One region of the Shewanella decolorationis genome, then DNA from elsewhere that is predicted to be linked to it. Evidence: predicted binding sites of a transcription regulator. Region 1 holds the regulator's gene; the other holds the start of a gene.
The links. Region 1 encodes LexA, which represses DNA repair genes until DNA is damaged. Its sites were predicted from a motif close to TACTGTATNNNNATACAGTA; they were not measured.
Positions count from the first base shown of each region.

Region 2: a site for LexA is predicted at 10,343-10,362, ahead of recN (DNA repair protein RecN). Genes of this name have one in related genera too.

Region 1 is NZ_CP037898.1:3,805,387-3,821,182, forward strand. Features, by position in the region: gene EYR25_RS16995 (ribonuclease T2) at 1-962, shown strand, start outside; gene EYR25_RS17000 (VOC family protein) at 994-1,761, opposite strand; gene mtr (tryptophan permease) at 1,894-3,150, opposite strand; gene plsB (glycerol-3-phosphate 1-O-acyltransferase PlsB) at 3,150-5,573, opposite strand; gene lexA (transcriptional repressor LexA) at 5,735-6,355, shown strand; gene EYR25_RS17020 (cell division inhibitor SulA) at 6,352-6,864, shown strand; gene coxB (cytochrome c oxidase subunit II) at 7,268-8,809, shown strand; gene ctaD (cytochrome c oxidase subunit I) at 8,819-10,411, shown strand; gene EYR25_RS17035 (cytochrome c oxidase assembly protein) at 10,413-10,994, shown strand; gene EYR25_RS17040 (cytochrome c oxidase subunit 3) at 10,991-11,866, shown strand; gene EYR25_RS17045 (DUF2909 family protein) at 11,895-12,125, opposite strand; gene EYR25_RS17050 (SURF1 family protein) at 12,070-12,981, shown strand; gene EYR25_RS17055 (hypothetical protein) at 13,050-13,595, shown strand; gene EYR25_RS17060 (COX15/CtaA family protein) at 13,595-14,653, shown strand; gene cyoE (heme o synthase) at 14,671-15,573, shown strand; gene EYR25_RS17070 (SCO family protein) at 15,627-15,796, shown strand, end outside.
Region 2 is NZ_CP037898.1:4,143,310-4,159,105, forward strand. Features, by position in the region: gene EYR25_RS18530 (transposase) at 1-195, shown strand, start outside; gene relA (GTP diphosphokinase) at 579-2,786, opposite strand; gene rlmD (23S rRNA (uracil(1939)-C(5))-methyltransferase RlmD) at 2,977-4,326, opposite strand; gene barA (two-component sensor histidine kinase BarA) at 4,428-7,235, shown strand; gene EYR25_RS18550 (YjaG family protein) at 7,210-7,809, shown strand; gene EYR25_RS18555 (DUF3319 domain-containing protein) at 7,908-8,141, shown strand; gene lldR (LysR family transcriptional regulator LldR) at 8,147-9,046, opposite strand; gene EYR25_RS18565 (AEC family transporter) at 9,323-10,285, shown strand; gene recN (DNA repair protein RecN) at 10,415-12,073, shown strand; gene EYR25_RS18575 (phosphatidylglycerophosphatase A family protein) at 12,472-12,966, opposite strand; gene thiL (thiamine-phosphate kinase) at 12,966-13,922, opposite strand; gene nusB (transcription antitermination factor NusB) at 14,001-14,405, opposite strand; gene ribH (6,7-dimethyl-8-ribityllumazine synthase) at 14,420-14,896, opposite strand; gene ribBA (bifunctional 3,4-dihydroxy-2-butanone-4-phosphate synthase/GTP cyclohydrolase II) at 15,037-15,796, opposite strand, start outside.

The sequences.
Region 1 (15,796 bases):
AGAGCAATATTGGCGAGCGTTATCCCGTCTCCGAAATTTTAGGTAATAGCAGTAATCCAGATTGGCTCAGGGTGCGCACCAATGCCAACAGCTCGCCACTGCGTTGGATAAAAGGTGATTGCGGGCAATATAGTGCCACAGGTACAGCGCCTGCCGAGCCAATTGCAACCGCTCAGCCCACCACTAACGTAGAGCCAGCGCAAACAAGCATCATTAACGAGAGCGCTGCGGTTAAGAGTGAAAGCCAGCAGGAGCGGAGCACGCCAGAAAAACACCAAGGTAATGTGTGCCAAATTGAGGATAACTACGATTCCAATGTGCTCGCCCTAAGTTGGCAGAGCACCTTTTGCGAACTCTATGGCAGCCGTAAACCCGAGTGCCGCGCCTTAAGCCAAACGAGTGATGCGCCTCAGTGGCAACACTTTAGCCTGCATGGCCTCTGGCCGAATCGCCAGCAATGTGACACCCGTTACGGCTTTTGCAGCAGCGTAAAACAACAACCGAGTGATTTTTGTGATTATCCCGAGGTGCCGCTCAATGCCTCCGTTCAAAAAAATCTCGAGGAAGTGATGCCAAGCGCCCGTTACGGCAGCTGTTTAGAGCGCCATGAATGGTGGAAACATGGCACCTGTCGCAACCAAGACCCTAATGATTACTTTTTACTGGCGACTCAGCTGACGCAGGAAGTGAATGCCTCGGCATGGGTACAACAATTTATCCATGAAAGAATTGGTAAAAAAGTGACTCAAAAGGAGCTAAATCAAAGCTTTGATGCCAGCTTTGGCCAAAGTGCACACACTAAGGTCACAGTCCATTGTGCCAAGGGGTTATTAAACGAAATACGGATTAATCTTCCTCAAAATATCAAGCTGTCAGACTCAATCCCAAGCCTGCTTGCCAAAGCACCGAAGGCAAAAAAGACCAATTGTCCTGATCCGTTATTAATTGATATGCCAAACTAACTCACTCTGATAATGCTCACTAACTTTCACTTCACTTTAAGTGAATTATTGCAAAAGTCGCCCCTTGCGCATCGGCAATCACCGCAAAACGTCCCACATCTGGGATATCGCTGGGTGGCACGCATAGTTGTGCGCCTAGCCCCTGCGCCTTAGCGGCAAAGGCATCACAATCTGCCACCATAAAATAGGGCATCCAATGGGCGGGGATCTCGCCCCATTCCGGCATCATTTTCATCATGCCCCCCATAGACTGACCGTCGATTTGCCACTCGGTATAATCGATGCCGGGTACATGACTGGGGAGCGCGGTCCAAGGAAACACTTGAGTGTAAAAACTGGCTTCGGCGCTAGGTTCACGACAAGCCAGCTCAACCCAACACAGGGTATTTTCTTCCCCTTGGCGACGTGAGCCTGGGTGGTTTTTAGCCTGCCACAGGGCGAAGCGCGCGCCTTCGGGATCACTCACCTGCGCCATCACGCCCGCATCACCCACCACATGGGGTCCCATATGTAATTGCCCGCCTGCTGCAAGGATGGCGGCAACTGTGGCTTCGATATCCTTAACCGCAAAATAGATCCGCCAATGGCTAGGGATCTGTGGTTCCGACTCAGGGATTTGATACATGGCACCTAAGTCATCACCGTCGAGGTTGAACAGCGAAAAATGGCCATTAGGAATCGCCATTTCCACCGCATTCCACCCAAACAGCGCGTGGTAAAACGCCTGTGCACCCTGCCAGTCATGGCTCGCCAGTTCGACCCAACAGGCCTGTCCCTGTGCGTACTGAGTAATCCTCATTGCAGACTCCAATCAAACAGATAATGTGTTCGAGTTAAGCTGGAGTTTGAGCAACTGTCCAGTTTTGGCGATAAAAAGATGAATATAAAGAAAAAGCCCTCAATTTGAGGGCTTGATTCGTACGAGAAATACTTAGGAGAACTGCGGCAATAAATTCGCCATCGCGAGTAGATGACAAGCCCCTGTCACCACACCATATAACACCACAAGGATAATTAATGGCGTGCCACCAAAGACTCTAAAACCTTGCTGGTTAGGGAACTGCTGTCTCGATTTATAGGCCATCAGTGCAGGCACGATGACGGCCCACACGGTTGCCGCTAAAGCAGCAAAACCTATGGCAATCAAAAAGCCATCGGGGAATAACAAACCTAAAATGGTGGGTGGCACAAAGGTAACAATTGCGGTTTTCATCCGGCCTGAACGCGAATCATCAAAACCAAATAAATCGGCCAAATAATCGAATAAACCTAAGGTCACACCGAGGAAAGAAGATGCCACAGCTAAGTTAGCAAACAGGGTTAACATGCTGTTTAACCAGCTGCTTTCCATCACTTTCGACAAGGCGCCGACTAACACGCCCATATTGCCGCCTTGGGCAATAATCTCACTAAACTGGCTGCGGGGAATGTTGCCCATAGTGGCGACTAACCAGCAGGCATAAATGATCAGCGCGATGAAAGTGCCGACGAAAATCGCTTTGATGATGGTCGATGAATCTTTGCCATAGTACTTCACCAGACTCGGCACGTTGCCATGATAACCAAAACTTGCCAGACCAAAGGGCAATGCCGCCCACAGATAAGGCATAAAGCTTTGATTGCCATCCGGTTCGAGCAACTTAGTCACATCGATCTCGATCAGTAAGTTACCAATCGCGAGGAAGAAAGTGATGATCATCCCGCCGAGCATTATAGTCGTTATACGATCCACCGCCTTGGTGCTGATCAACACGATACAAGCCAATACGACCGCAAACACAAATCCGGCAACACTCTGGGGTAACTCAATCCCCATGCCCTGCAGGCTATGGTTAACAATCGAGCCGCCGCCACTGATATAGGCGTAGGTTAAGATGTAGAGCACGAAGGCAATCGATACCCCATTTACGATCCGCCAAAACTGACCTAGGGTTTCCTTGGTCAAGGTATCGAAACTCGCCCCCGGCTCGAAATGTAGATTGGTTTCGAGCAGTAACAGTCCCGACATCAACATACAGAACCAAATACCGAGTAACATCAGTACCGAGTAGCCAAACCACATGCCAGCGCCCACAACGGGCAAAGAAAACATCCCCGCCCCGACTGTGGTGCCGGCAATAATCATGGCACCACCGAGCAAAGACTTACCCACCGGCTTATTCTTCGCCGCATTCATATGGTTAGCCATTAAACGATATGCTCCGCGGTCACACTCGCCACTATGGTTTGTCTCACTGAGGCTCGAAGTAAGCTATTGGCTTGATCGCGAATGCGCTCAACGTCGGATTTATCTTCCTTCTCGGAAAAATAGCCTAACTCTTTAAGCTTAACACTCAAGGTGTTATAGAGTTTCTTGTCGTAGAATTCTGGTGCAGTAATTCCATGCAGTGCCCCTAAACGTTGGGCAAGCAGATGGCTTTCAGACTCCAGATCCGAACGCTCCATCTTAGGTCTGTGGGCCAGCAGATTGAAAATAATCGCATAGCGTTGCAAAGTCTCGCTAACGCTTCCGGCCAGCAACAACATTTGGCTAGTGTGCTCAGTCACCACCGACAGCGTATCGCTTTCCTGCACTAAGCCCTGCTCAATAAACAGATCCAGCACTTGATTCACATAGCTTGGCAGATCCTTGATACCCATGAATAACTCCGCCTTCAGTAGCGGGTAGAAGTCACTCACAATTCCCAAAATCTGAGCTCTTGAAATCTGCTTATTGTTGGTTAAACAGCTGGCAATTAACGACGGAATGATAAACAAGTGGATGATATTGTTACGATAGTAAGTCATTGAGATCGCTTGTTTCTCATCAATCGACACTATCTCACCCAGAGGATCGGCATTGATGGAGAACTTATTCAGCTCTAATCCTTGCTGCACTAAGTGCTTGCCATCACCTTCGGCCACTGAAGTAAACGAAGTGTAAGGCACACGCTTAAGCAAAGTTAGGTACAAATCTAACTGACGCTCGAGTAAACAACGCTCAAGGGCATTTTGCTCCGACGCCAGCAACACTAAGCTGGTTAAGGTAATTGAACTGGCGGCAGCAGCATCGTTAATGCGGGTCATCACACGATTCGCTAACACGTTCACCGCTGGGGTTAACCAAGTGGGTTTTTGCTCAGGATCGTCGGCCACTTCAATGCGCCAGTTAGGCGCCGTTTCATTCAAGAAGTTTTGCAGTGTAATCGGCTCACCAAAGTTGACATAACCTTGGCCAAAATTACCTAATTTGCGAATAGCACCAAAGACTTGCCATACAGATTCTTTCTGTTTTTTCTTACCACTCAGCTCCTTGTGATAGGTCGCCACTTCCATCACGTGATCGTAACCTAAGTACACAGGTACTAAGGTGACTGGGCGTTCGATGCCGCGCAGCACACTGTTGATCGTCATGGCGATCATGCCCGTTTTAGGCGCCAATAGACGACCGGTACGAGAACGTCCCCCCTCAGAGAAATACTCCACCGAATATCCCTTAGCAAACAGCTGATCGAGATATTCACGGAACACGGCCGTATAAAGTTTATTGCCGTTAAAACTACGGCGAATAAAGAAAGCCCCTCCACGGCGGAACAGCGGCCCTGCTGGCCAGAAGTTTAGGTTAATCCCCGCCGCAATATGCGGTGGCACCATGCCTTGGTAATACAGAATGTAGGATAACAGCAGGTAATCCATATGGCTGCGATGGCAAGGTACATACACAATCTCGTGACCATCATGGTGAAGCTGGCGGATTTGCTCGGCACCTTTGATATTGATACCGCTGTAGAGCTTGTTCCATAACCAAGTTAAGAAACGCTCGGCAATACGCACTAGACTGTCGGAATAATTCGCTGCAATTTCATCAAGATATTCAATTGCTGTTTCACGAGCTTGGGTTTCTGAAATCTTCTTACTCGCCGCTTCTTCCTGAATCGCCTTGCGTAAGGATTCTGATTTCAGCAGAGAGTGGAATAACGCCTGACGATTAGGCAGCACAGGTCCCGTCATCACCTTGCGCTGACGGCGGAAATGCACTCTCGCTACCCGCGCCAATTTGTGGGCAATCCCCATGTCGGTGCCGTGCTCGTCGGCCATATAACGCAGCGATACCGCATTAGAAAACTGAACAAAGTTGTGGCGGCCTAAAAATAGGATCATCAAGCACTTACGTAACCAAGTGGGGTTCTCGCGCTCAAGCACAGCCGCCTTCATGGTGTCGTCTTCTTTACCCGGAGTACGGCCCCAATAAAGGCTGACAGGCACCAGCTGAATATCTAACTCAGGCTTTTCTTTATGGACGGCCAACAAACGCATAAAACATTCGAGGAATGGCTCATTGCTGGCACGCTCGCCAAACAAAGGCTTACGCCCTTCGAGACAAACGACGCGGGGCGCAACAACGCCATTGACCACGAGCGGCTCGTAGGGGCTTGGCAAACCCAGCTTAGTAGTGATCTCGCTTAACGCAGCAATATCACTCAAGGATTCTGTTTTCATTACATAAGCAAGCGGTCTGGAGGCGTCCAGATTCAGATCGGCAAAGGGATCCTGCGGCACAACAATAGTGTGCACTAAGTGTTTTTGGATCCAGCGTAATGATTTCAACCAAAGAGAGTCTTGTTTAGGCATTATTCTTATGCAATGTAAGTACGTTCATTAGCCCCATAGAATACCAGATTCTAGGGAACATTCGCTAATACTCTCCAATCGCGTTAAAAAGTGGTTAATACTTGCACTACGAATAATACTGTATATACTAACAGTAACTGTATAGAAAAACAGGAAAGAACATGAGACCGTTGACGCCACGCCAAGCCGAAATTTTAGAGCTGATTAAACGTAATATTGCCGAGACTGGCATGCCACCCACCCGGGCCGAAATCGCCACACGTTTGGGTTTTAAAAGTGCAAATGCCGCCGAAGAACACCTTAAGGCATTGGCGAAAAAAGGCTGCATCGAGATCATGCCTGGCACTTCCCGCGGGATCCGCCTCCCAGTTGAGGAAGAAGATAACAGCGAATCAGGCTTGCCACTGATTGGCCAAGTGGCGGCAGGCGAACCTATCCTCGCTCAAGAGCATGTCGAACAGTATTACCAAGTCGACCCCAGCATGTTCCACCCTGCCGCCGATTTCTTACTGCGTGTCAGAGGCGACAGTATGAAGAACATCGGTATCCTCGAAGGGGATCTGCTCGCCGTTCATAAAGTACAGCAAGCGCGCAATGGCCAAGTTGTGGTTGCTCGCGTTGACGATGATGTAACAGTTAAACGCTTTGAAAAGAAAGGGAATCTCGTTTATCTACATGCAGAGAATGAAGATTACTCCCCAATTAAAGTCGATTTAAGTTTCCAAAGTCTAACAATAGAAGGGCTCGCCGTAGGGGTGATCCGCAATGGAGATTGGCTATGAACAAACTACTAGGTAATGCCCCGCGTCACCCCGGTTTATGGCTCGATGCGGTACGCGAAACCAATACAGACTGGCAGCATACGCCTATCATCACTATGCCTACCGAGAGCAAAGGGCGCCAAGAGCTAATGCAACTTAGCAAGCAGTTAGCACAACTGAGCCAACAAGGCCGCTGGGTCGTACTCATCAACCCACCTAGTATTGGCTACAAGCAGTTACTGGCCAGCGCTGGCGTGCGTATGGACCGCGTACTTTTAGTCCATGCGAAAGATGAAGTCGAAACCCTGTGGGCTATGGAAAAAGCATTAACCAGTGGCACTTCAAGCGCAGTAATTACTTGGATCCACTCACTCGATGCCCGTGACAATCGTCGTTTGCAAATTGTGGCCAAGAGCGCCCGCGCCATGGGAATAGTGCTCGAAGGTGTCGTAAATCACTCGACTGCGGACGCGACACTCAAGCAGCCCGCTCACTTTGCCCAAGGTAGTTTTTTTAGCTCTGTTCATTAAAATTTTTGCACTGCGTATTTAGCCTTGAAAGCCGCCTCACCTGTGAATGTGGGGCTTTTTTTGGCAATTTTTCAGACAATTAGAAAAAGAAGTGATCTTGATCAATTTTTAAACAGCAAGTATGGTTGATTTAGGCGAGCATAATATATCGCCCGTTTAGGCAGAAATATCGGCAAATTATCGAATATCTCTTGCCCACACAAGTCGAGAAAATGAGTTAATTCAGCAGTATGTGCCAGTGTGGCTAATACCAGCAGTAACAATACTTAATCAAAAGTAAGCCGCCAACGCACGTTGAAGTCAAAAAAGCTTTTTTGGGAACTGAAGAGTTTGCATAGAGTTGAGACTTACTGTGTTGCTCTTCTTTGTAGTTGCTATTCGCAATTGGCAGAGGAGAAGTCTTGTGAAGCAATGGTTGTATTGTTTACTCGTGGTGCTATTCGCCCCACCGTTGGCCGCATCGGACATGCGGTTCAACATGACCCCCGGCGTAACAGAAATCAGTGGCAAGGTATATCACCTGCACATGACGATTCTGTATATCTGCTGCGCCATAGGCTTAGTGGTGTTCGGCATTATGATTTATGCCATGATCAACCACAGAAAATCCAAAGGCGCGGTCGCGTCTCACTTCCATGAAAGTACAAAAGTCGAAATCGCGTGGACGATCATTCCTTTTGTCATTCTGATCTTAATGGCGATTCCCGCCACAAAAACTCTGATTGCTATGGAAGATCCCAGCAATGCCGATCTTACAGTCAAAGTGACTGGCTCCCAATGGAAATGGCATTATAGCTACTTCGATCAAGATATTGAGTTTTACAGCATTCTCGCAACCCCAAGGCCTCAAATCGAAGGCGCGGAGGCCAAAGGAGAACATTACTTACTCGAAGTAGATAAGCCCCTTGTCCTGCCGATCAATCGTAAAATCCGTTTCTTGATGACCTCAGAGGATGTTATCCACTCATGGTGGATGCCCGCCTTTGCCGTTAAAAAAGACGCTAATCCAGGTTTTATCAACGAGGCGTGGACCCGTATCGACAAACCCGGCATTTACCGTGGCCAATGTGCCGAGCTTTGCGGTAAAGACCATGGTTTTATGCCGATAGTGGTGCAAGCATTGCCCGAAGCCGAGTTCGATGCTTGGGTTGAAGAACAAAAACAAGCCGCCAATGCCGCAGCGCAAGCCGCACAAGCCGCCTTATCGCAAACACTGACGAAAGAAGAGCTAATGGCTCAGGGTGAGCAAGTTTACCTTGGTCACTGCGCGGCCTGTCACCAACCTAACGGTGAAGGTTTACAGGGGGTATTCCCACACCTCAAAGGCAGCCCCATTGCGACAGGGCCTCTGAGCGGCCATCTTGAAATCGTGCTCAATGGTAAAGCGGGTACGGCCATGCAAGCCTTTGGCAAACAATTAACGACCCAAGAAATAGCCGCCGTGATTACCTATGAGCGTAATGCGTGGGGCAATAACACGGGGGATGCGGTACAAGCCAAAGACGTTGACGCCCATAAATCCGGAGGCACCAATAGCGAACCAGTAGCCACGACTCCGCCCCCTGCAACCACCGATGCGCCCGAGGCTGCGACAGAACCCGCCGCCAGTGTCGCCCCCGCGAGTCTCCCCACGCTTAGCCATGATGAACTGATGGCCGAAGGGGAAAAAACCTATGCCACGATTTGCGCCGCCTGCCACCAGCTAACAGGTGCAGGTATGCCTCCCGCCTTTCCCGCCCTTGCTGGCAGCGCAATTGCAACGGGGCCGGTCGCCAATCACATCGACATTGTGATGCACGGTAAACCGGGCACGGCGATGCAGGCATTTGGCACACAACTCACGCCACAACAGCTTGCCGCCATCATTACCTATGAGCGCAATGCATGGGGCAACAATACTGGCGATACAGTGCAACCCGCTGATATTGCTCGCCATGGACAGTAGGGGATTAAGATGAGCACACTGACTCAAGATCAAATTGCCGCCCATGATGAACACCATCACGGTGCACCTAAAGGCATCATGCGCTGGTTACTCACCACTAACCACAAGGACATTGGCACCCTGTATTTATGGTTTAGCTTTATTATGTTTTTAACTGGTGGCGCTATGGCCATGGTGATCCGCGCCGAACTCTTCCAGCCAGGATTACAACTCGTTGAACCTAACTTTTTTAATCAGATGACCACGGTTCATGGGCTGATTATGGTATTCGGTGCCGTGATGCCGGCCTTTACAGGCTTAGCGAACTGGTTGATTCCGATGATGATTGGCGCGCCCGATATGGCGCTTCCACGGATGAATAACTGGAGTTTTTGGATCCTCCCCTTCGCCTTTGCCATATTGTTGAGCTCACTGTTTATGGAAGGCGGCGGCCCTAACTTCGGTTGGACCTTCTACGCACCACTCTCGACCACTTATAGTCCTGATAGCACAGCATTATTTGTATTCTCTATTCATATCATGGGGATAAGTTCGATCATGGGTGCCATCAACGTGATCGTAACCATAGTCAACCTACGTGCCCCCGGTATGACATGGATGAAGTTACCGCTGTTTGTCTGGACCTGGCTGATTACCGCCTTCTTGCTGATCGCCGTGATGCCCGTACTCGCGGGCGCCGTCACTATGGTGTTAACCGATAAGTTTTTCGGTACTAGCTTCTTCGAGGCAGCAGGCGGCGGCGACCCTGTGATGTTCCAGCATATCTTCTGGTTCTTCGGTCACCCCGAGGTCTACATCATGATTTTGCCGTCCTTCGGCATTATCTCCGCCATAGTTCCGGCCTTTAGTCGCAAGAAATTGTTCGGCTATTCATCCATGGTGTATGCCACGGCGAGTATTGCGATTCTGTCCTTCCTCGTGTGGGCGCACCATATGTTCACCACCGGTATGCCCGTGTTTGCCGAGTTGTTTTTTATGTACTGCACTATGCTGATTGCCGTGCCGACAGGGGTAAAAGTGTTTAACTGGGTAGCGACCATGTGGCGCGGCTCACTAAGTTTTGAAACCCCAATGTTGTTCGCCGTAGCCTTTATTATCCTGTTCACTATTGGCGGCTTCTCGGGTTTGATGCTCGCCATCACGCCAGCCGACTTCCAATACCACGATACTTACTTTGTGGTGGCTCACTTCCACTATGTGTTGGTCACGGGTGCGATTTTCTCCATCATGGCGGCGGCCTATTACTGGCTGCCTAAATGGACCGGACATATGTACAGCGAAAAGCTCGGCCAGTGGCATTTTTGGTGTTCGGTGATTTCGGTCAACGTGTTGTTTTTCCCGATGCACTTCTTGGGTCTTGCGGGTATGCCAAGGCGCATTCCCGATTACTCGATTCAATTTGCCGATGTAAACCAAATCGTATCGATTGGGGGTTTTGCTTTTGGGCTATCTCAGCTGATCTTCCTTGTGCTGGTGATTAAGTGCATTCGGGGTGGTGAAAAGGCGCCCGCCAAACCTTGGGAAGGCAGTGAAGGCTTAGAGTGGACTCTACCAAGCCCCGCACCCTACCACTCTTTCACCACGCCACCCGAGGTGAAATAACATGCAAGGCCAACCCCATCAGCCCAACATCAAGTCAAACCGTAAGCTTATCAGCCTACTAGTGTTGGGCTGCCTTGCGATGTTTGGCTTTGGGTTCGCCTTAGTACCGCTCTACGATGTGCTGTGCGAAGAACTGGGTATTAATGGCAAAACCTCTAATACTGCCAGCAGTTATCAGGCAATCACTGTAGATAAGAACCGCGTGGTAACGGTCGAGTTTATCTCGCAGGTGCAGACGGGGATGCCGTGGAAATTTGAGCCTCAAACTAAGCGGCTCGAAGTGCATCCGGGCGAACTCATTCACACGGCATTTCTGGCGCAAAACGTCTCGAATAGAGCGACTGTGGGCCAGGCGATTCCCTCTATTTCGCCCGGACAAGGTGCGGCTTATTTCAATAAAACCGAATGTTTTTGCTTTAACCAACAACACTTAGCGGCTGCGAGTCGCGCTGAGCTGCCGTTGATTTTCTTCGTGGACCCTCAATTGCCCGAGTCGATCCACACCTTAACCCTCTCTTACACCCTCTACGACATTACCGACAAGCAGTTAGCGTCTGCCATAGAGCAAGGAGCTGCAAAATGACCACTAAACATGAGACTTACTACGTCCCCGCCCAGAGTGCTTGGCCGATTGTTGGTGCTATCGGCTTGTTTTTAATTGCCTTTGGTGCAGGACATTTTGTTCATCAACTCAAATCTGGCGCTTCCGGTGGCGGCTATATTCTACTAGCAGGCATAGCCGTGATCTTATTTATGCTTGTAGGCTGGTTTAGAACCGTTATTCAGGAATCGATGACGGGCCTTTACTCCCATCAAATGGACAGATCGTTTCGCCAAGGCATGAGCTGGTTTATCTTCTCCGAGGTGATGTTCTTTGCCGCCTTCTTCGGCGCCTTATTTTACGCCCGCATGGTCGCAGTACCTTGGCTCGGCGGCGCATCCAACAATGCCATGACCCACGAAGTCCTGTGGCCACACTTCGAGGCTGTTTGGCCACTCCTCACCACGCCGGATGGCACCAAAACCGAAGCCATGCCATGGAATGGACTACCGCTAGTCAACACCATTGTGCTGCTAACCTCCTCTGTCACGCTGCATTTCGCCCATACCAGCTTAGAAAAGGGTAAGCGTTCGGCCATCACCCTCTGGTTGGGACTCACGATTTTGCTCGGAATTAGCTTCCTTGCTTTGCAGGCAGAGGAATACAGCCATGCCTACCATGAGATGGGGCTAACGCTCACCTCGGGCGTGTATGGCAACACCTTTTTCCTGCTGACGGGTTTCCACGGCATGCATGTCACTTTGGGGACTATATTCCTATTAGTCTTGTTTTTCAGAGTGTTAAAAGGCCACTTTAGTGCGGATAAGCATTTTGCCTTCCAAGCGGGCAGTTGGTACTGGCACTTTGTCGACGTAGTCTGGCTCTGCCTGTTTATCTTTGTTTATGTGCTTTAAAGATTTATTGAAACAATAAATTGAAAGCTTAAGGCGTGGGATTGAGACCAAGCATTCCAGTTCCCAAAGCCACCAGCAAAAGCAGGATAACCAGTACAGAAAACATCACCCTACGGCCCAAATAGCGACTCATAGGCACAGGGTGATCAGCGGTTTGATCGTCACCTTTAACCATAATGATTAAGGCTCTGCCTAGGTTAAAAATGATAAACAGTAACAGCAGTACTAAAACACACTTAAAAATGAACGGGATGTTCATACGCTATCCTTATGTTTTGCTGACCAAATTAATTGGGTTGCCAAGATATATTTGGCGGCATAGGGGAATGTTGTTACTGCTGATATTGACTGTGGTGGTATTTACTATTTTGGTCAAGCTGGGTTTGTGGCAAATGGACAGGGCCGCTGAAAAAACCGAACTGCTCGCACAAATGGAGGCCAGACAATCCGCTGCCGCACTCAATCCTGAACAGCTCATAGCTGAATTGGCTAAAGGCGGCGTTACTGGCTATCGCCTTGAGGTTCAAGCCAGCCCCGTTAATCCACAAATCTGGTTACTCGACAATCAGGTCTATCAAGGGCAAGTGGGCTATCTCGCCTTTCAATTACTGCAAATAACGTCAGCAAATCTGGCAAATAATCGCGAGCAACCTTGGCTGTTACTCGAACTCGGCTTTATCGCAGCTAAATCCCACCGAGATGCCTTGCCCGAAGTCAGCCCCATGATCGGTGAACAGGCTCTTATAGGCCGCCTCTACCAAAAACAGATTAATCCCTTGAGCCATCACTTATTAGCAGAACCCTTCACCACGGAACAAGGTGAACGGATTCGGTTTCAAAATCTCAATCTACCCGAGATGGCACAAATGTTAGGACATCCCATCCTGCCCGCGGTATTACAACCCGATGCCTTACCCCAATTACAACCTGCGCAGGCCTTGCCCCACCCTTGGCAACCATTCCCCCTCTCGGCACAAAAGCATTGGGGTTATGCATTGCAATGGTTTGCCATGGCAACTGTGTTTGCTGGGCTGATGGGTTGGCAAGGAGCGAAATACCTCAAAACATCACGACAACGGCATCAAACCGATAAGGAAGCGACTAAGACCGAGTAACAGATACCAGCAAGATTTTAATAAAAAACAATAAAACAAAGCATTAGGGACAATTAAGAGGAGCAAATATGGACTCCCAACAAACAGCCAAATACCGCGCATTGGGGTTATTGCTACTGGCCTTTATCGCGCCTGTGGTCATCGCTAAGTTAGTGCTAAGCATGCATTGGTATCAAGGCGGCTCCACCAACCATGGTGAGCTCATCAGCCCAGAAACCAGTTATACCAGTCTTGGCCTTAACAATCCTCAGCCAAGAGAATGGCAACTGCTGTATTTATTGCCCGCAAAGTGCGATGAAGCTTGCCGCGAGCGCTTGTATATCCTGCGTCAGAGCCATACCGCCTTAGGGCCAGATCAGGCTCGTGTCGAACCGCTTATTCTTGTAAACCCAGACAGTGACTTAAGCGCATTAAGCAGCTTTAACTTCAACACTCAGCCCGCCAGCCAAAGCCTAAGCCATTGGCTTGACCAACAGCAACTGATTATTGTCGATCCACTCGGCGCACTCGTGCTGCGTTACCCCCAAGTGCAAGGCAAGGCGGCACATTTAGCTCAGGGTAAAGCCTTGGTCGCGGATCTGCGTAAGCTATTAAAACTATCGAGGGTAGACTAATGCAACTGACTTGGCTCCTACGCATCACCATAGTCTTTACCCTGTTAGTAATTTTAATGGGGGCTTACACTCGGCTCTCGGACGCAGGACTTGGCTGCCCAGATTGGCCCGGTTGTTACGGCCATATCAAAGTACCCACCCACGACCATGAGATCTCCCATGCCCAAACCCTGTTTCCCGACCACGATATCCATCCCGAAAAAGCCTGGCTCGAGATGATCCACAGGTATATCGCGGGCGCCTTGGGCATCCTAGTGTTACTGGTTTTTATCCTCTGCCTAAAAACATCCCAAGCTCCAAAAAAGCTACCCTTTACCATAGTGTTACTCATCATCTTTCAGGCAGCGTTGGGTATGTGGACTGTGACGATGAAATTAATGCCGATTGTCGTGATGTCCCATTTAATTGGCGGCTTTAGCTTGCTCTCGCTCCTGCTATTGCTGTATCTGCGAACACGTCCGAGACGGATTTTCGAAACCGCTGATATTCACAATCAGCGTGTTGCGAGCACAGGATTTAATGGCGCCCATGGTTCGCGGATAGGCTCAAGCCTTAAATTTCTCGGCCAGAGTAAACACTTACCGAAACTGGCGTTGCTGAGTCTGTTGGTGCTGATAGGTCAAATCATGCTAGGGGGCTGGACCTCCTCCAACTATGCGGCACTCGCCTGCACGGCTTTGCCGATTTGTGAAGGTAATTGGATGGATAACCTCGCCATTGCCGATGCGTTTTCCCCTTTCCAAGGGCAACACCCAAGCTTTGAATTTGGGGTACTGGATTACCATGCGCGCATGACTATCCATATTGCCCATCGTATCGGTGCCATTATTACCGCCAGCCTGTTAATGCTGCTTGCCTATCGATTATTTGTCAGCACGCAACTCAAGGCACTCAGTCTGTTGCTGGTCGCCTTAGTGATACTGCAGGTCAGTTTAGGGATTTCAAACGTGGTAATGCATTTACCACTGGGGATTGCCGTTTCCCACAACGGCGGCGCGGCCTTGTTATTACTCACATTAGTCGCGATTAACTATTTCCTTTGGCGCAGGGCACCTTAATCATCGGGGGATTTATCATGGCAAAACCACTCTCTATCAGCAGTCACCCCAGTGTGCATTTGGCTTGGCGTGCCTATTTCGAGATGACCAAACCTAAGGTGGTGGCCTTAATGCTGCTCACCGTCTTAGTCGGCATGTGTTTAGCCATGCCCACCATACTGCCCGTTAAACCTTTAGTGGCAGGCTTGCTCGGCATCGCTATGATGGCGGGATCGGCCGCCGCCTTGAACCATCTGATTGATAGGCGAATCGACGGCATGATGGCACGCACCTATAACCGACCACTGCCCAAGGGCCGAGTTTCTGCGACGAGGGCGCTGTTGTTTGCGGCACTCTTAGGCAGCCTAGGTTTTGTAATCCTCTATGTTTTTACTAATCCACTCACCGCTTGGCTCACCTTTGCCAGCTTGATTGGTTACGCCTTGATTTATACCGCCTATTTAAAACGGGCCACGCCACAAAACATTGTCATTGGCGGTTTAGCGGGTGCGATGCCGCCGCTCTTGGGTTGGACGGCGGTGACAAATCAATTCCATGGTCATGCGCTATTGCTCGTCATCATCATATTCCTGTGGACGCCGCCGCATTTTTGGGCGCTGGCGATTCACAGACGCGCAGAATATGCCAAAGTGGATATTCCCATGCTACCCGTGACCCATGGGGTAGAATTTACTAAGACCTGTATCTTGCTCTATACGATTTTGCTGGCGATTGCTTGTCTATTGCCCGTGTTAGTCGGGATGAGTGGACCACTCTACTTTGTATGCTCAAGCTTACTCAGCACGGGATTTATTTATAAAGCGTGGCAGTTAAAGTATCAGGACAGCGAAGGGCTGGCGATGCAGGTGTTTCGTTTTTCGATTTATCATTTAATGTTGTTATTCATGGCATTACTGCTCGACCACTATCTTTGGGCTTAATGTGCAACGAGCGATGGGCGAGCATGGTCAAAGGACAAAATATGCAAACAAGAATCTCCAACAAGATCTTAGTGATAGCAATTCTATTGATAGGATTGGGCGGACTATTTGCAGTGAAGTTCAATCCACCTAAGCCCGTTGAGTTAGAGAGCGGTTTTTTGTTTCCCGAGGCGTTCGAGCTAGCGCCCTTTGAGCTTGTCGATCAACAGCAGAAACCCTTTAC
Region 2 (15,796 bases), 340 kb from region 1:
ATCGATAACCAGCGACCGAAATTACTCAATGAATTAGGCATTCCGCCCGATGCGTGGCTCACATCAGCCAAAGAGTTTCGACGTCAATACAGTGGCATAAGTGGTCGATGGGATAGCATGTGCGCGTTTAAAAAACAGCATAACAGCGGCAAATGGTGTAAAGGAAAAGCATCAAGCCAAGCGTTACATCCTTAAGTTGCTCACGACTCAGCGTTTAGGATTATTTTTTTTATCCGAAATGAAGATAATTTCGCGCAAAACATAGCACGCTTTTGTCCCAAAGCATGCTATGTGTCTCTTTGAAACCTACAGCCAACAACGATGCTAGGAAGCTGAGCAATGGTGATTAGCGAGACGACCGTCCGCCCCTCTTTGGCATCCATGCCACCGTGGCATTCGTGAATCCATTCACATCACACGGTGCGGTCGAGCATCAAAGGACGGACTCGCTGCGCGTCGGAGAGCAAATGCCATTGCTCAGAATGATGAACAGCCTCCCTGCCCTCCAATATATCTCTTATCAAAGTATCCTATATTGCTAATTTCGAGGCTAATCGCTTCGAAAGAGATTGCTAACCTTAAAGCCGTCTTGCTTCTATCACGCTATCGACCTGGGAGAGCTTAGATAACACCCGCGATAATCCATCGAGGTTGTATAGCTCTAATTCCAGCTCAATGGCTGCCGTCTGATTCTTAATATCCGATGACGAGCTCATGGCGAGCACATTGGACTTTTCGGCGGCGAGTACTGAGGTGAGATCCCGCAATAATCCGCTGCGATCATGGGCTAAGACACGCAGGCGCATGCGATAACCACCTGAATAGTTCTCGCCCCAAACCACATCGACGCCACGTTCTGGGTGAACGCGCATCAACTCTTTCACCTGCTCACAGTCGGAGCGATGCACAGAAATACCGCGCCCTTTGGTGATAAAGCCTAAAATCTCATCCCCAGGTACGGGCTGGCAGCAACGGGCGATATGGCTGAGTAAGTTACCCACGCCATTCACTTCCACCTGTCCTCGGCTATTGGTGCCAGATTTAGATTGGCTCTTCTTAACTAATTCTTCAACCGCATCTTCTTCGCTCGCCTCATCGAGGCGCAACTTACTTTGGATATGGTTAACAACCTGATGTAAACGCACATCACCGCCGCCGATTGCCGCAAGCAAATCGTCCATACTCGCCATATTAAAACGCTCAACGGCGATGGCGGCATCTTTGATTTTAAGGCTGACTCGCGCCAGCTCAGCTTCGAGCATTTCTTTACCGGCGATAATATTTTTATCGCGGTCTTGCTGCTTAAACCAATGCTGAATTTTCGAGCGCGCCCGCGATGTGCGGATATAACCTAAGTTTGGATTGAGCCAATCGCGCTTAGGATTGGGGTGCTTCGAAGTGATGATCTCAATGCGCTCGCCCGTTTCAACCTGATAGGTAAACGGCACAATGCGGCCATCGACCTTGGCGCCGATACACTTATGGCCAACCTGCGAGTGAATATAGTAGGCAAAGTCGAGCACGGTTGAACCGAGCGGCAAGTCGACCACTTCACCGCTTGGGGTAAAGACATAGACTCTATCTTCAAACACTTGGCTGCGGACTTCTTCAACCAAATTGCCGCTTTCGACCACGTCCTCCTGCCATTGCAGAATTTTACGCAGCCAATTGATTTTTTCTTCGTAGCCGCTCTGTTTGCCGGAGTGATTACCCTCTTTGTATTTCCAGTGCGCGGCAACCCCCAGCTCTGCATCTTCATGCATATCTTGGGTACGAATTTGAATTTCAACGGTTTTACCTTCAGGCCCTACCACTACGGTATGAATCGATTGATAACCGTTAGGTTTAGGGTTGGCCACGTAGTCGTCGAACTCGCGCGGGATATGGTGCCATAGCGTGTGCACCACCCCTAAGGCGCCATAACAGTCCTGCAAACGCTCGGTGACAATCCGCACGGCACGCACGTCAAACAACTCATCAAACTTGAGGTGTTTGCCCTTCATCTTGCGCCAGATGCTGTAGATATGTTTTGGACGACCATACACCTTAGCGCGGATATGATCCTCATCGAGGCGTTGTTGCAACTGCTCGACAAATTTTTCGATATAGACTTCGCGGTCTAACCGCTTACCATCAAGCTGTTTGGCAATGTCCTTGTAGGTATCTGGATGCAGATAACGGAAGGAAATATCTTCTAACTCCCACTTTAACTGACCAATACCCAAACGGTTAGCGAGCGGCGCATAGATATCGGCAATTTCGCGAGCCAGCAAGACGCGGGTTTCTTCGTCGGCATTTTTCACGGCGCGCAGCAAACAAACACGCTCGGCCAGTTTTATCACCACCGCGCGCACGTCTTCGACCATCGCCAGCAACATGCGGCGGATATTGTCGATTTGCGGCTCGGTTGAGCGGCTATTAGGATTGATTTTTAACGCGCCAATGGCATTCATGGTCACCACGCTGGCGACTAACCGCGCCAGCGGCTCACCAAACTTTTCTTTGATCGCTTCTTCGTTTAATAAGCCCGCATCAAACACCACAAACAGGATGGCCGCTTGTAGTGTCTCGATATCCATATTCAGCGGCGCGAGGATTTCAATCATCTCTCGGGCACGTTCGAGCAGTTCTCTTTTCGCGGCAGGACTCTTAGCGGGTAAAGCATCGACCTGCTCAATCAGGGCGAGCAAGGTTTGCGCCTCATCGACATGACTAACATAGCGAGCCACCCACTCTTCAAGATGAAAATCGGGATCATTAAAGTGCGCTTCGCGAACAGAGACCATCTTAATTTGTTTCCTTATTCGTGCTCAGAGAAAAGTGGCACCACCTCGGCACTCCTATCTTCAGCATTGGCACGGACTTGTCAAACCCAACGAGACGAAACTTCACATTTTTTACGTTATTCAAACGCTTTGCTTACTTTACACTCGAATAACGCGGGCAAGTGAAGCAACCTTGCCCAGCCTGCAAGACTTATTTTGCAAGCTCAAAAAACGCCATGGCTTCGATATGATGTGTCTGCGGGAACATATCGATTAAGCCTAACTTTTGTAACTTGTAACCACGTTCGAGTAACACCGCACTGTCGCGGGCCAAGCTCGCCGGATTACAAGAGACATACACCACTTGGCGGGGTTTCATCTTCTTAAGCCATTGCAAACTCTCAAACGCCCCCGCGCGCGCAGGGTCGAGTAGCAATTTATCAATCTTGCCCATCCAAGGCTCACAGGATAAATCGGCACTTAAGTCGCCATGGTAAAAGGTTAAATTGCTCAAGCCATTCGCCGCCGCGTTTTCACGGGCTTGACTGACCATTTCTGGCACCCCTTCAACCCCAATCACTTCGGCACCCAGTTTAGCTAAAGGCAAACTGAAGTTCCCCATACCACAGAAGAGATCGAGAATGCGCTCACCCGGCTGCGGTGCTAACCAGTCTAACGCCTGCGCCACCATGGCCTTGTTAATTTGCGCGTTGACTTGCACAAAGTTGCCTGGGGTAAAGGTTAAGCTCACAGGGGTTGCATCGGCTTTATCATCGAGCAACTGGTAAACAGGCAATAACAGCGTGCCATTGACGCCATGGAACTCACCGTTGTTATCCTGCAAACAAATATGGATTTGGTGCTGCTCGGCAAACTGCGCAAGCTTGCCCATATCCTTATCGTTTAAGGATTTAGTGATCCTAATTACCGCAAAATGACCATTGTCGGCATCAATCAATTCTACATGCCCAAGGCTCGATTTCGCCGCCAGTTGATTAAGCAACTTAGCAAATGGCGCGATTAAATCCGCTAAGGGTTTCGCCAAGACTAAACAGGTATCAATAGACACGACTTGATTGCTGCTTGAGGCACGAAACCCTAGGCTCAACTGCTTGGTATTTTTATCAAATAGGGTCGCAAGGCGGGCGCGGCGACGATAGTGCCAACCTTCGCCCGTTAATGCGGGCACTGATTTGCCTTCGGCGCCAGCAAATTTTGCCATAATATCCACCAGAGCCGCCGACTTATGCTCACGCTGGCCTGCTAATGACATATGCTGTAAATCACAGCCACCACAGCTTTGGTAATGGGGACATAAGGGCGAAACCCGCTCAGTGCTTGGCGTCTCGACTTTAATCAGCTTGGCACGGGCGTAATTTTTCTTTTGTTCGGTTAGCTGCGCTTGCACGGTTTCACTAGGCAAGGCGCCAGGGATAAATACGACTTTTCCCTGATGTTGTGCTATACCAGCCCCTAGATGATCGAGCTGGTGCACGCTAAAGGATTGCTTCGCAGACAATTGCTTGGAACTATTTGGTTTTGCTTTAAAAAATTGTGCCATTTCGGCCTCTAAATCAATAAAAAACTGGTAAAGACCGCCCTTTTTCTGGCAGTCTTATAAAATTATATCGTCCCTAGAATTTAGGAAACTGCGCTGCGGCTATGAACCCTGTCAACAACATGACCAAATACAGCTTACGTTCCTGGGTTCTGGTGCTTGCGCTTGCGCCGACGATCTTAGTCGGTATTCTGCTGGGCAGCTACTTTACCATAAATCGCTTCTATGAACTCGAAGATACGCTGATTGAACAGGGCAGCAATATTATCGAGCCACTGGCAATTGCCAGTGAAGTGGGACTTGTGAGCAATGACAGGGAAGCGACCAAACGGCTCCTTGCCGCAGCCCAACTGAATAAATCCACGCTCGTTAAATCTATCGCTATTTTTGACATTCAAAATCAACTGTTTGTCACATCGCATTACCACAAAGATTTCGAAATCATGCGCTATAAAGAGGCGCTGACCAATCTGCACAAAACCGAAATCGAACATGTGGGCGACAGCCTTATCCTACGCACACCGATTTTTGCCACCGCGCCAACTGCGGCGGGGGCGCCCGTGAATTTTGATATCCAAACCGATAATGGCGAATTGCTTGGCTATATTTCGGTGATTATCAATAAAGAACGCGCGCTGCTCGAACAACACAGGGCCGCCGTGGCCGCCTTTATTATCGTCTTGATTGGGGTGCAATTAAACCTGTTGTTTACCTTTCGTCTGGTTAAAAACGTTACCCAGCCGATTACAGAAATGGTGCGGGTGGTCGCCAAAATCCGTGAGGGTAAACTCGATGCTAGGCTTGAGGGCAATCTTATCGGTGAGCTGGATTTGCTTAAACGCGGTATTAACGCCATGGCGGGCTCACTATCGGAATATCACGATGAAATGCAGCAAAATATCGATCAGGCAACTTCGGATCTACGGGAAACCTTAGAGCAGATTGAGATCCAAAACGTCGAGCTCGACTTAGCGAAAAAACGCGCGCTGGAGGCCAGTCGGATTAAGTCGGAGTTCTTGGCGAACATGTCCCACGAGCTGCGCACACCATTAAACGGCGTGATAGGCTTTGCCCGTCAACTCGTTAAAACCCCGCTGCACTCAAGCCAAGTCGATTACATTAATACCATCGAACGTAGCGCCACTAACCTGCTGGCAATTATCAACGATATTCTCGACTTCTCGAAACTCGAAGCAGGCAAAATGGTGTTAGAAAACATGCCATTCGGCCTTAGGGAAACCCTAGGTGAAACCATCACCCTAATATCAGGTAGCGCACAGGCCAAAGGGCTGGAATTGGTCGTCGATATTGCGCCCAATGTCCCCGACAATGTTAACGGCGATGCGATGCGTGTTTGTCAGATTATCAATAATTTAGTGGGCAATGCCATCAAGTTTACCGATTCGGGCAGCGTATTAGTCAAGTTAGAGTTACAAAACCAGACCGATGATCAAGTGGTGCTACGCTGTGATGTGATTGATACCGGCATTGGAATTGATGAAAACCAACAGGATTTCCTGTTCCAAGCCTTTGGCCAAGCAGACTCCTCGATTTCTCGCCGCTTTGGCGGAACAGGGCTAGGGCTAGTCATCACTAAGCGCCTCGTCAATCAAATGGGCGGCCAAATTGGCTTTACTTCTTCGGTGGATAAGGGCTCGAACTTCTGGTTCACCCTACCATTAGGCCTAGGTCAATTCCAGATTGGCGATTCGCTCCCCCTTGAAAAACTCAAAGACAAGACAGTGCTGTTTTATGAGCCCAGAGTCCTCACCCATTCAGTAATTAGTCGTCAGCTAAAACAGTGGGATACAAAAGTAACCCACCATCAACACATTCCAAGCTTGTTAACGACGCTCTCGACCACTGAGCATCAGTTCGATTATGTGTTATTGAGCTGCCATGGATTTAGCAATTCTAACCAATTGCTCGGTACCTTAAACCAAGCTAAGGGTAAGACGGATTGTTTAATCGTACTGTTCGATTGCCAAGAACAAGATATGCTCAGCCAGTTTATTCGCCCCAATGCCGATGTAGTATTGTCACTGCCCGTAAGCGAACACCAACTGGCGCGCAATATGCTGTATCCACCGATGGAATATGACATTTTACCTCCCGTGGCGATTGCTGTACCTGCTGCACGCCAATCCCTCACCGTATTGGCGGTGGATGATAACTTTGCCAATCTAAAACTGATTGAAACCTTGCTCAATGAACTAGTCACAACCGTTATCGCCGTTAACAGCGGTGAAGAAGCAGTCAAACAAGCCAAGAATCGCACCTTTGACCTTATCTTTATGGATATCCAAATGCCGGGCACCGACGGCATCAGCGCGACTAAGCAAATTCGCCAAGGGTCGATGAACCGCAATACACCCATTATTGCCGTGACCGCCCACGCGATAGCAGAGGAACGTGAGCTGATATTAGGTAGCGGTATGGATGGTTATTTGCCTAAGCCTATCGATGAAGCCGCCCTCAAAGCGGAGATAAACCGCTGGATCACTCGGCCCAAGTTCACCCATTTCGATTTACATACCCTCAACTGGGATCTTTGCTTAACCCAAGCTAACCATAAGTCGGATTTAGCTTTAGATATGCTGCGCATGCTATTGGATTCCTTGCCTCAAACTGTCTCGGCTATTGAGACGGCGCTGAGTCAGAACGATCAAGCGAGTATGCTGACAACCGTTCACAAACTTCACGGTGCCAGTTGCTATTGCGGTGTGCCAACCACACAGCGATTATGCCAAGAGATTGAATCGGCATTGAAACGTGATGCCCGCGTCGAAGATCTCGAACCGGAAATACTAGAGTTACTTGATGAGCTAACTAAGGTAGAATCGGCGGCAAAACAAGTGCTATCACAGCTATCAGCGGAAATAACAGATGACCAAAAAAACGGGCTTCTTTAAGCGTTTAAAAGCGCTAGAACTACCACAGAAAAAACTCTTTGCCATTGCTCTTTGCCAACGAATGTTACCAAATTACCAATTGTTTTCAGAGGTTTGTGAGTTTGGCGATCCTGCGGTATTAAGCACTGTGCTCGATCTTCTTTGGCAATCCCAGTACGACAACAAGCTAAAATTCAACATCGATGTGCATCTGCAACGCTTAGAAGATAACACCCCAGAACCTGCCGATTTTGATAGCTATGGCGTATACCCAGCGATGGACGCCGTAGTTGCGCTCTCGACATTACTTGGTGCGATTCAGACCAACCTTGAAGAAGATATCACCAATATTAGCAAGTTATCCTCAAGCACTGTGGCGAACTATATCGAGACTATCAGCGATGTGGATTTAACCGATGATGCCTTAGATGACTACGTCTTCGCCCATGAAGTGATGGAAGAAGAGCGCGAACTGCAAAATACGCTGCTGGAAATCATCGAAGAAAATCCTAAGATCACCGCCGAGTTGGTGAAAGGTTTACGCAAAGAGATTATCGAAGCCGGTGTATCGAATATCGGCATTAGCGTGGCCTAAATAGGAACAGGCTACCTAAGAGACTTGGCTTTTAGGTAGCATCTTATACTGGGGAATACTGCACGAGGGGATAGGACTTAGCTAGGCATCCATTCAATATGAGAAAACTCGTTTACCAAGGATTTATCTTAACCAATAGCGAAGGCCGCACCGATACCTGGAAACTCACCATAGGTGAGCAGAGCCGTATTGGCTCTTTGTTTGAACTGCGCCGTTTAGTCAGTTACTACCTTGAACTGGGGATTGTGCCCGCCACCCGCGCTAGCCTTCAAGAGGCGAAACAGACCCAAAACTCCATGAGTAAAAATCCGCTAAAACCACGCAAACGCTAACGAGCTTACGCCATCGAAAACAGCTCGGGCGCCTTAGACTGCATAAACTCGATAAACACTTTTACCTTTAGCGGCTGCTGACTTCGCTGATGATACAGAATCGATATTCTGCGCTGTTCACCTATCCATTCGGGCAAAAGCACTTTTAACTTTCCCTCTTTAATCTGCTGTTTTACAAATAATTCAGGGCCATAGAGTATACCGCCGTGATCGAGTGTCGCCTGAATCGCCCCGTGCAAATCAGTGAGCGTAAGCTTTGTCGGGCCATTAAAATAAAACGACTCGCCATTCGGGTGCTTTAAGTGCCAGTTAAACAGTGGCCACACCTTAATTAACTGATGCGCTTCAAGATCATCGGGATGGGTTAACTTAGGCGCCGAGGCTAAATATTCTGGCGTCGCAAACAAACAATAATCAAGCTCGCCTAAGGTACTCGACACCCAAGAGGAATCGGGCTGGGCACCGCCCACTATCGCCACATCAATCCCTTTATCAATTAAATCCACCAACTCATTGCTTTGGGAAATATGTAGGCGAATATCGGGATATAAACGCCCAAACTCGTTCAGTGCACGGATAAAAATGATGGAAATAATCGAAATCGGCGCCGCAATCCGCAATGTCCCTTCGGGTTTATCACTTCCGACACCGCTGAGTTCATCAAATTGGGCAATGACACTCTGATAACGTTGGAATAATGCTAGACCTTCTTCGGTTAATCGCAGCTTACGGGTGCTACGCATAAACAATTGCTTATCTAGCTTTTCCTCAAGCTTGGCCAGCTTGCGACTCACTGTGGCGATGGGCATGTCGAGCTCTTTAGCCGCTTGGGAAAAACTCCCCGCATTCACTAAATGCACAAACAGATAAATTAACTGTAGCTCGCCGCCTACATCATCAGCCATTTTCAATCCCTATCATTTATGTCAGTGCCAGCATCCATAACGCGCACTAACTCATTGTGTTTTAAACGTAGAATTATTCATTTCTACGACCATAGCGCAATAGCTCTTAGGGAGAATGCTATGCTATTTTGCTAACAAATTTACTGCGCTAGCGCCGATTATCATTAATTCGCTGAAATAACATCCCAGCCGACTTCGCCTTGACGGCTTGAATGAAATCAAGCATCACTAAGGCTATCTCGTGGGATAAGCAACACAAAAGGATGAGTGAGGGTCATGACCATTTTAACCCCTCTGTTTGCCGTCTTCGGGATCATGCTACTGGGCACACTTGTGCAAAAACTGCGCTTTCTCCCAGTAGAAACAGACCAAGTACTCAATCAATATGTTTACTATATTGCGTTTCCTGCCATCCTATTGATAGCACTGGCACAGCAGCCGATTGAAGACATTCTGCAATGGAGATTTATTGCCGGATACAGTGCCGCCATGCTGGTGATTTACCTCATTTGTATTAGCATCTCCCTACTGGTTAATCCTAAACAACATGCAATTGCCGCCGTGCGCGCCTTAAATGCGACTTTTGGTAATACCGCATTTATCGGTATTCCACTCCTTATCATCTTATTTCCCCAGCAACAAAGCGCCTTAGTTGCCGCTGCGATTGCCAGTTTATTGTCCGTGCTCATGTTTGCCGTGGCCTTGGTCTCGCTAGAACTCGCCACCAATAAACAGCGACAACATCACGCCGCGGTGATCATGCTGCTAGCCGTGGTGAAAAACCCAATTGTAATCGGTTGCTTTATTGGTGTGGCTATTTCGGCATTAGGGATAACTCTCCCCTCCGGTTTGGCAATGATGATCCAGCAGATAGGCAATACGTCCAGTCCCTGTGCCCTCTTTGCCGTCGGCATGGTATTGGCGAAAGCCATGCGCTACCAAAAAGATAGCAAGGTCTTTAGCCTGACAAACTTTATCGAACTCAGCCTTATCAACCTGTTTAAACTTATTCTGCAACCCGCCTTGGTTTACTTCATGTTAAAAGGCTTGGGTGTCACCGGTGACTACCTCGTTATGGGTGTCATACTTAGCGCCTTGCCCACGGCGGCAAGCGTCTATCTTTTGGCCCAACGCTATAACACCCAGGCCTCCAGCAGTGCCCAAGGGATACTCTTTGGCACTATAGTGACCTTTTTCAGCCTACCCATTCTGGAACAACTTGTTAAAATCTATTCATAAACAACTAATTAGATTTTATAACAAAGCGACATGTCGAATATTCACCCAAAGTTACTTTACTGTATATAAATTCAGTATATACTGTTTATCAATACAGTGATTTGGTAAGTTTTTCGACAGGAACTCACTATGCTTTGCCAACTCAGCATCAACAATTTCGCTATCGTACGTTTCCTTGAACTGGACTTTCGCCCCGGTATGACCAGCATTACCGGTGAGACTGGCGCGGGTAAATCTATTGCCATCGACGCCCTTGGCTTGTGCCTAGGTAACCGTGCCGATGCCAGCAGTGTTCGCCCTGGCGCGAGCAAAACCGAAGTCAGTGCCCGATTTTCACTCGAGGATGTGCCTCTGGCAAAACGCTGGCTCGAGGATAACGATCTCGAACTCGATGATGAGTGTATTCTGCGTCGAACCATTGGCAGTGACGGCCGCTCACGCGCCTATATCAATGGCAATCCCGTTCCTTTGACTCAGTTAAAATTACTGGGGCAATTACTTGTAGGGATCCATGGCCAACACGCCCATCATGCCATGTTAAAGAGTGAACACCAGCTCACCTTACTCGATAGCTACGCCAATCACAGACTACTGATAGACGCAGTGGCGGCAAGCTATCAGCGCTGTAAACAAATCGAAGCCGAACTCAAGCAATTAGAAGCCTCCCAGCAGGAACGTATCGCCCGTAAACAACTGGTGCAATATCAAGTTGAAGAGTTAGATGAGTTTGATCTTAAGGTGGGAGAGTTTGAAGAGATTGAACAGGAGCACAAACGTCTCGCAAACGGTACCGAATTGGTCGATAGCTGCCAAGCCAGCCTGTTTTTACTCACAGATGGTGAAGAGAGCAATATCGAGTCACTGCTGAATAAAGCCGTCAGCCTTGCAGAGAATTTGCAAAGCTATGACCCCGCATTAACCAATGTCAGCACTATGCTGAACGAAGCGCTTATTCAAGTGCAAGAGAGCGCTGGCGAATTGCAGCACTACCTAAGTAAACTTGAACTCGACCCCGCGCATTTTGCTTATTTAGAGGAAAGGCTCTCTAAAGCCATGCAACTGGCCCGTAAGCACCATGTCAGCCCAGAAAAATTAGCCGAGCATCATCTCGCCCTCAGGGCCGAACTCACCACACTCGATGATGATGAAAATAAGCTAGAAGATATTCAACGCCAAGTGGAGGCCAGTAAAGTGGCCTACCTCGCTAACGCACAAAAGCTGAGTCAGAGCCGCGCCCGTTATGCAAAAGAGCTGGATAAGTTAGTGACTCAATCCATCCACGAACTCAATATGCCTAAGGGTAAGTTCACCATTGAAGTGAATTTCAACCCAGAGATCATGTCGATGAACGGCAGCGATAATATTGAGTTTATGGTTACCACCAACCCAGGTCAGCCGTTACAACCTATATCTAGGGTTGCCTCAGGCGGCGAATTGTCACGTATAGGCCTTGGTATTCAAGTGATTACCGCGAAAAAGGTTGCCACACCGACACTCATTTTCGACGAAGTCGATGTGGGTATATCGGGCCCTACTGCTGCTGTAGTTGGACGTATGCTACGCAGCCTTGGCGAATCGACCCAAGTATTGTGTGTGACCCATTTGCCGCAAGTTGCAGGTAATGGTCACCAGCATATGTTTGTGAACAAATTCAACAAGGCGGGAAGTACAGAAACCACTATGATGCCTTTGGATAGGGAGCAACGTATCCAAGAATTAGCCAGACTTCTTGGTGGCGATACAATTACTGCTAACACTCTCGCTAATGCACGAGAATTATTACAGTAAGAATACACTAAGCCAAATATTCCACGTCATAACCAATGCCTTATCTACATCAGATAAGGCATTGGCATTTATAGGGTAACGAACTTTAGTTTGAGTTAACTAGGGCGTGTTGACGTTTCAGTTTTTTGCAGCAATTTGGCTGGCGTTTATGCAAGGCAACGTCCGTACTGTGTAGTTATTCTACATAAACGGACGATAACGCGGCAGAAACGCCAGCCAAATGCTGCCCGAAGGATTCGTCTGGCAGCCCTTGCTCTTACTTTCTGTCATAAGAGCCGCTCATCATTTGAGTAGAATCACGACACATCATTCCTCGTTTCGTGAGCAAGTGCTTGCCAGAACGAAGAAAATCTAATCTCGAAACGTCAACAAGCCCTAGATGAATAACCAAAAAGAGATTATTGGCTAATAAGGACAATCACTTGCAAACAAACGAGAGCGAAAATCCCTGCCAGTACATCGTCGATCATAATGCCAAAACCGCCTTCGACCTTGGCATCGAGCCAACGGATTGGCCACGGCTTGATGATGTCAAAGAGACGAAAAAGCACAAAACCAGCAATTAACCAGAGCACTCCGGCTGGCGCCGCAATCATAGTGATTAATAGACCTGCGACTTCATCCCAAACAATTGCACCATGGTCATGTACGCCCATGTCCTTCGCAGCCTTATCACAGATATAAATCCCCGCGAGTACGCACACTAAGGTCACGGCTAAATACCAACTCAAGGGCAATTGCGCCAACAACAAATAGAGCGGGACGGCCGCCAAGGTACCAAAGGTGCCGGGCGCCTTAGCCGCTAAACCGCTGCCAAAGCCTAATGCTAAAAAATGGATCGGATTTTTAAGAGACAGGCGCGACAGCGCCTGATCTTGGGATAACAACTTCATTAAAAGTGCTCAAAGCCATGATATGGCGGCGTAAACGGCTCACCATTGAGTTGCAACTTAAGTTTACTGCCCGCACAGATTTGCCCAACCCGCACAAACTTAGTTCCTGCGTGACTCAGTGCTGTTTCTAACGCACCTTTTTGTGCCTCTGGCACGGTAAAGAGCAGTTCATAATCCTCGCCCCCCGTTAGCGCATAACCTAAGGCATGCTCTTCGCTCACGGTATCTTGCATCGCGCGGGACAACGGAATCGTGCCCACATCCACAACCGCGCCTACCTGCGATGCTTTGAGGATATGGCCAATGTCGGAGATAAAACCGTCGGATAAGTCGATAGCACTGGATGCTAAAGATCGTAATGACTGACCCGCTAACACTCGAGGCGTCGGACGATAATGGCGATTAATTAAGAACTCTTTATGCTCCGCACGTGCATGTTGCACACCGCGGATCAAATCCAGCCCTAATGCTGAATCGCCTAGCGTACCGGTCACATAAATCCAGTCACCCGCTTTTGCACCGTGACGAGTCAATGCCTTACCCTGCGGCACTTGGCCATGCACGGTAATATTAATGGCTCTAGGGCCGCGAGTAGTATCGCCGCCAATAAGGGCAATGCCGTAATACTCAGCCGCTTCGAAAAGTCCCTCACTAAAACCACTCAGCCAGGCTTCGTTAACCTCTGGCAAAGTAAGCGCAAGCGTCATCCAAGCAGGCTCAGCACCCATGGCCGCTAAATCAGAAAGATTCACGGCTAAGGCTTTGTAACCTAAAGCTTGAGGGGGGATATCGGGGAAGAAGTGAACGTTTTCGACTAAGGTATCGCAGGAGATGGCGATCGACTTGTTTTCGGCGGGCTGCACTAGGGCGCAATCGTCACCAATACTCAATTTGACATCACGGCGCGTTGGGCCGCGGTGATTGAAATAACATTCAATAAGTTGGAATTCTTTCACTGTACAGTTTGGCGCGACTCACATCGGCCACCTTTGTTAGCAATGAAAAACGGTATCCTAAGATACCGTTTGTCCTTATTACTTACGTGCAACCAGTTTGTCGAGTAATCCATTAACAAACTTATGGCTTTCATCCGCACCGAAAGCTTTAGCCAGTTCAATCGCCTCGTTAATCGCGACTTTGAACGGCACATCTTTACGGAAAGTCAGCTCATATGCCGCTAAGCGAACTATGGCCTTCTCCACTGGCGACACCTCATCAATGGGGCGGTCTAAGTGTGGAATGAACAACTCATCCAGTTGGGTTTTCTTAGTTGCTACGCCTGCAAATAGCTCACGAAAATAAGCTACATCAACACCGTCGAGGCTCTGTTCAGTTAAAAACTCGTGCTCGACATCGGCAATATTATTCCCGCTTAGTTGCCATGAATAAATGGCTTGTACGGCTAAACGGCGGGCCTTGCGGCGCTCAGAAGGCTTCATTATGTTTCCTACTATTACAACTGTTGTTCAAGCTGTTGCAGAACATTGACCATTTCAAGCAGGCTTAGTGCAGCTTCGCCGCCCTTGTTACCCACTTTAGTACCTGAACGCTCAATGGCTTGTTCAATGGTATCTGTCGTCAATACACCGAAGGCAACGGGCAGATCGAACTCTAATGCGATTTGAGCTAGACCTTTGTTACATTCACCTGCAACAAAATCAAAATGAGGTGTACCACCACGGATCACAGCACCAAGTGCGATGATACCGTCAAACTTACCACTTGCAGCAACACGACGTGCAGCCAGCGGTAACTCAACCGCACCAGGTACACGGACAACAGTGATGTTTTCATCACTGACTTGGCCAAAACGTTTCAGCGTGTCAAGTGCACCTTCAAGCAGGCTCTCAACTAAAAAGCTGTTAAAACGCGAAATTACAATCGCAACTTTGGCATTCTTCGCTTCGATATTACCTTGAACTACGTTCATTTTCTTACCTAATTTAGCTAAAGCACCCAGCTTGGGCGAAAAGTGGCGACATGATACCACAGTCAAACGCCTACAGCCTTATGCAAATGATAGAAATGGTTAATTTTACCTTAGTGCAACATCTAATTAAGCTTAGCCTGTTACTCCGCCACGTATTCGGTCACTTCAAGACCAAAGCCTGAGAGTGAATGGTAACGCTTAGGCGAACTTAAGAGTCGCATTTTAGTTACTCCAAGGCTGGCAAGGATTTGCGAGCCCACACCCACGCGGCGTGAAGTGCCTTGCCATTTTGCAGGAGCGGGAGCCTGACCTTGATCTTCCGCTTCAAAGGCTTTGACTTTAGCGAGAATTTCACAGGTATGCTCTTGATTGCCCAGCAGCACCAACACTCCACCTTCGGCAGAAATCCGCGCCATGGCTTTTTCAAGCGGCCAGCTACGCTGCTGATCGCGCTCAGAGTGAAGTAGATCGTTAAACGTATTCTGTAAATGTACCCGCACTAAACAGTCAGGCTTCACCTCGCCTTTCACTAAAGCAAAGTGTAATTGATTGTCGATAGTATCCCTAAAGGTCACCATATCGAACTCACCAAAACGGGTTGGCAGTTTGCATTTGGCTTCACGCACAACGGTCGTTTCTTTGGTGTTACGGTATTCAATCAGGGCCGCAATAGTGCCGATTTTAATGCCATGTTTTTCAGAGAAAATCTCTAAATCAGGGCGGCGAGCCATAGTACCGTCTTCATTGAGGATCTCAACAATCACCCCTGATGGTTCAAGCCCCGCTAAACGGGCTAAATCACAGCCTGCTTCAGTGTGACCAGCGCGGGTTAACACGCCGCCGTCCTGCGCCATTAATGGGAAGATATGACCAGGCTGAACTAAATCCGATGCCTTGGCA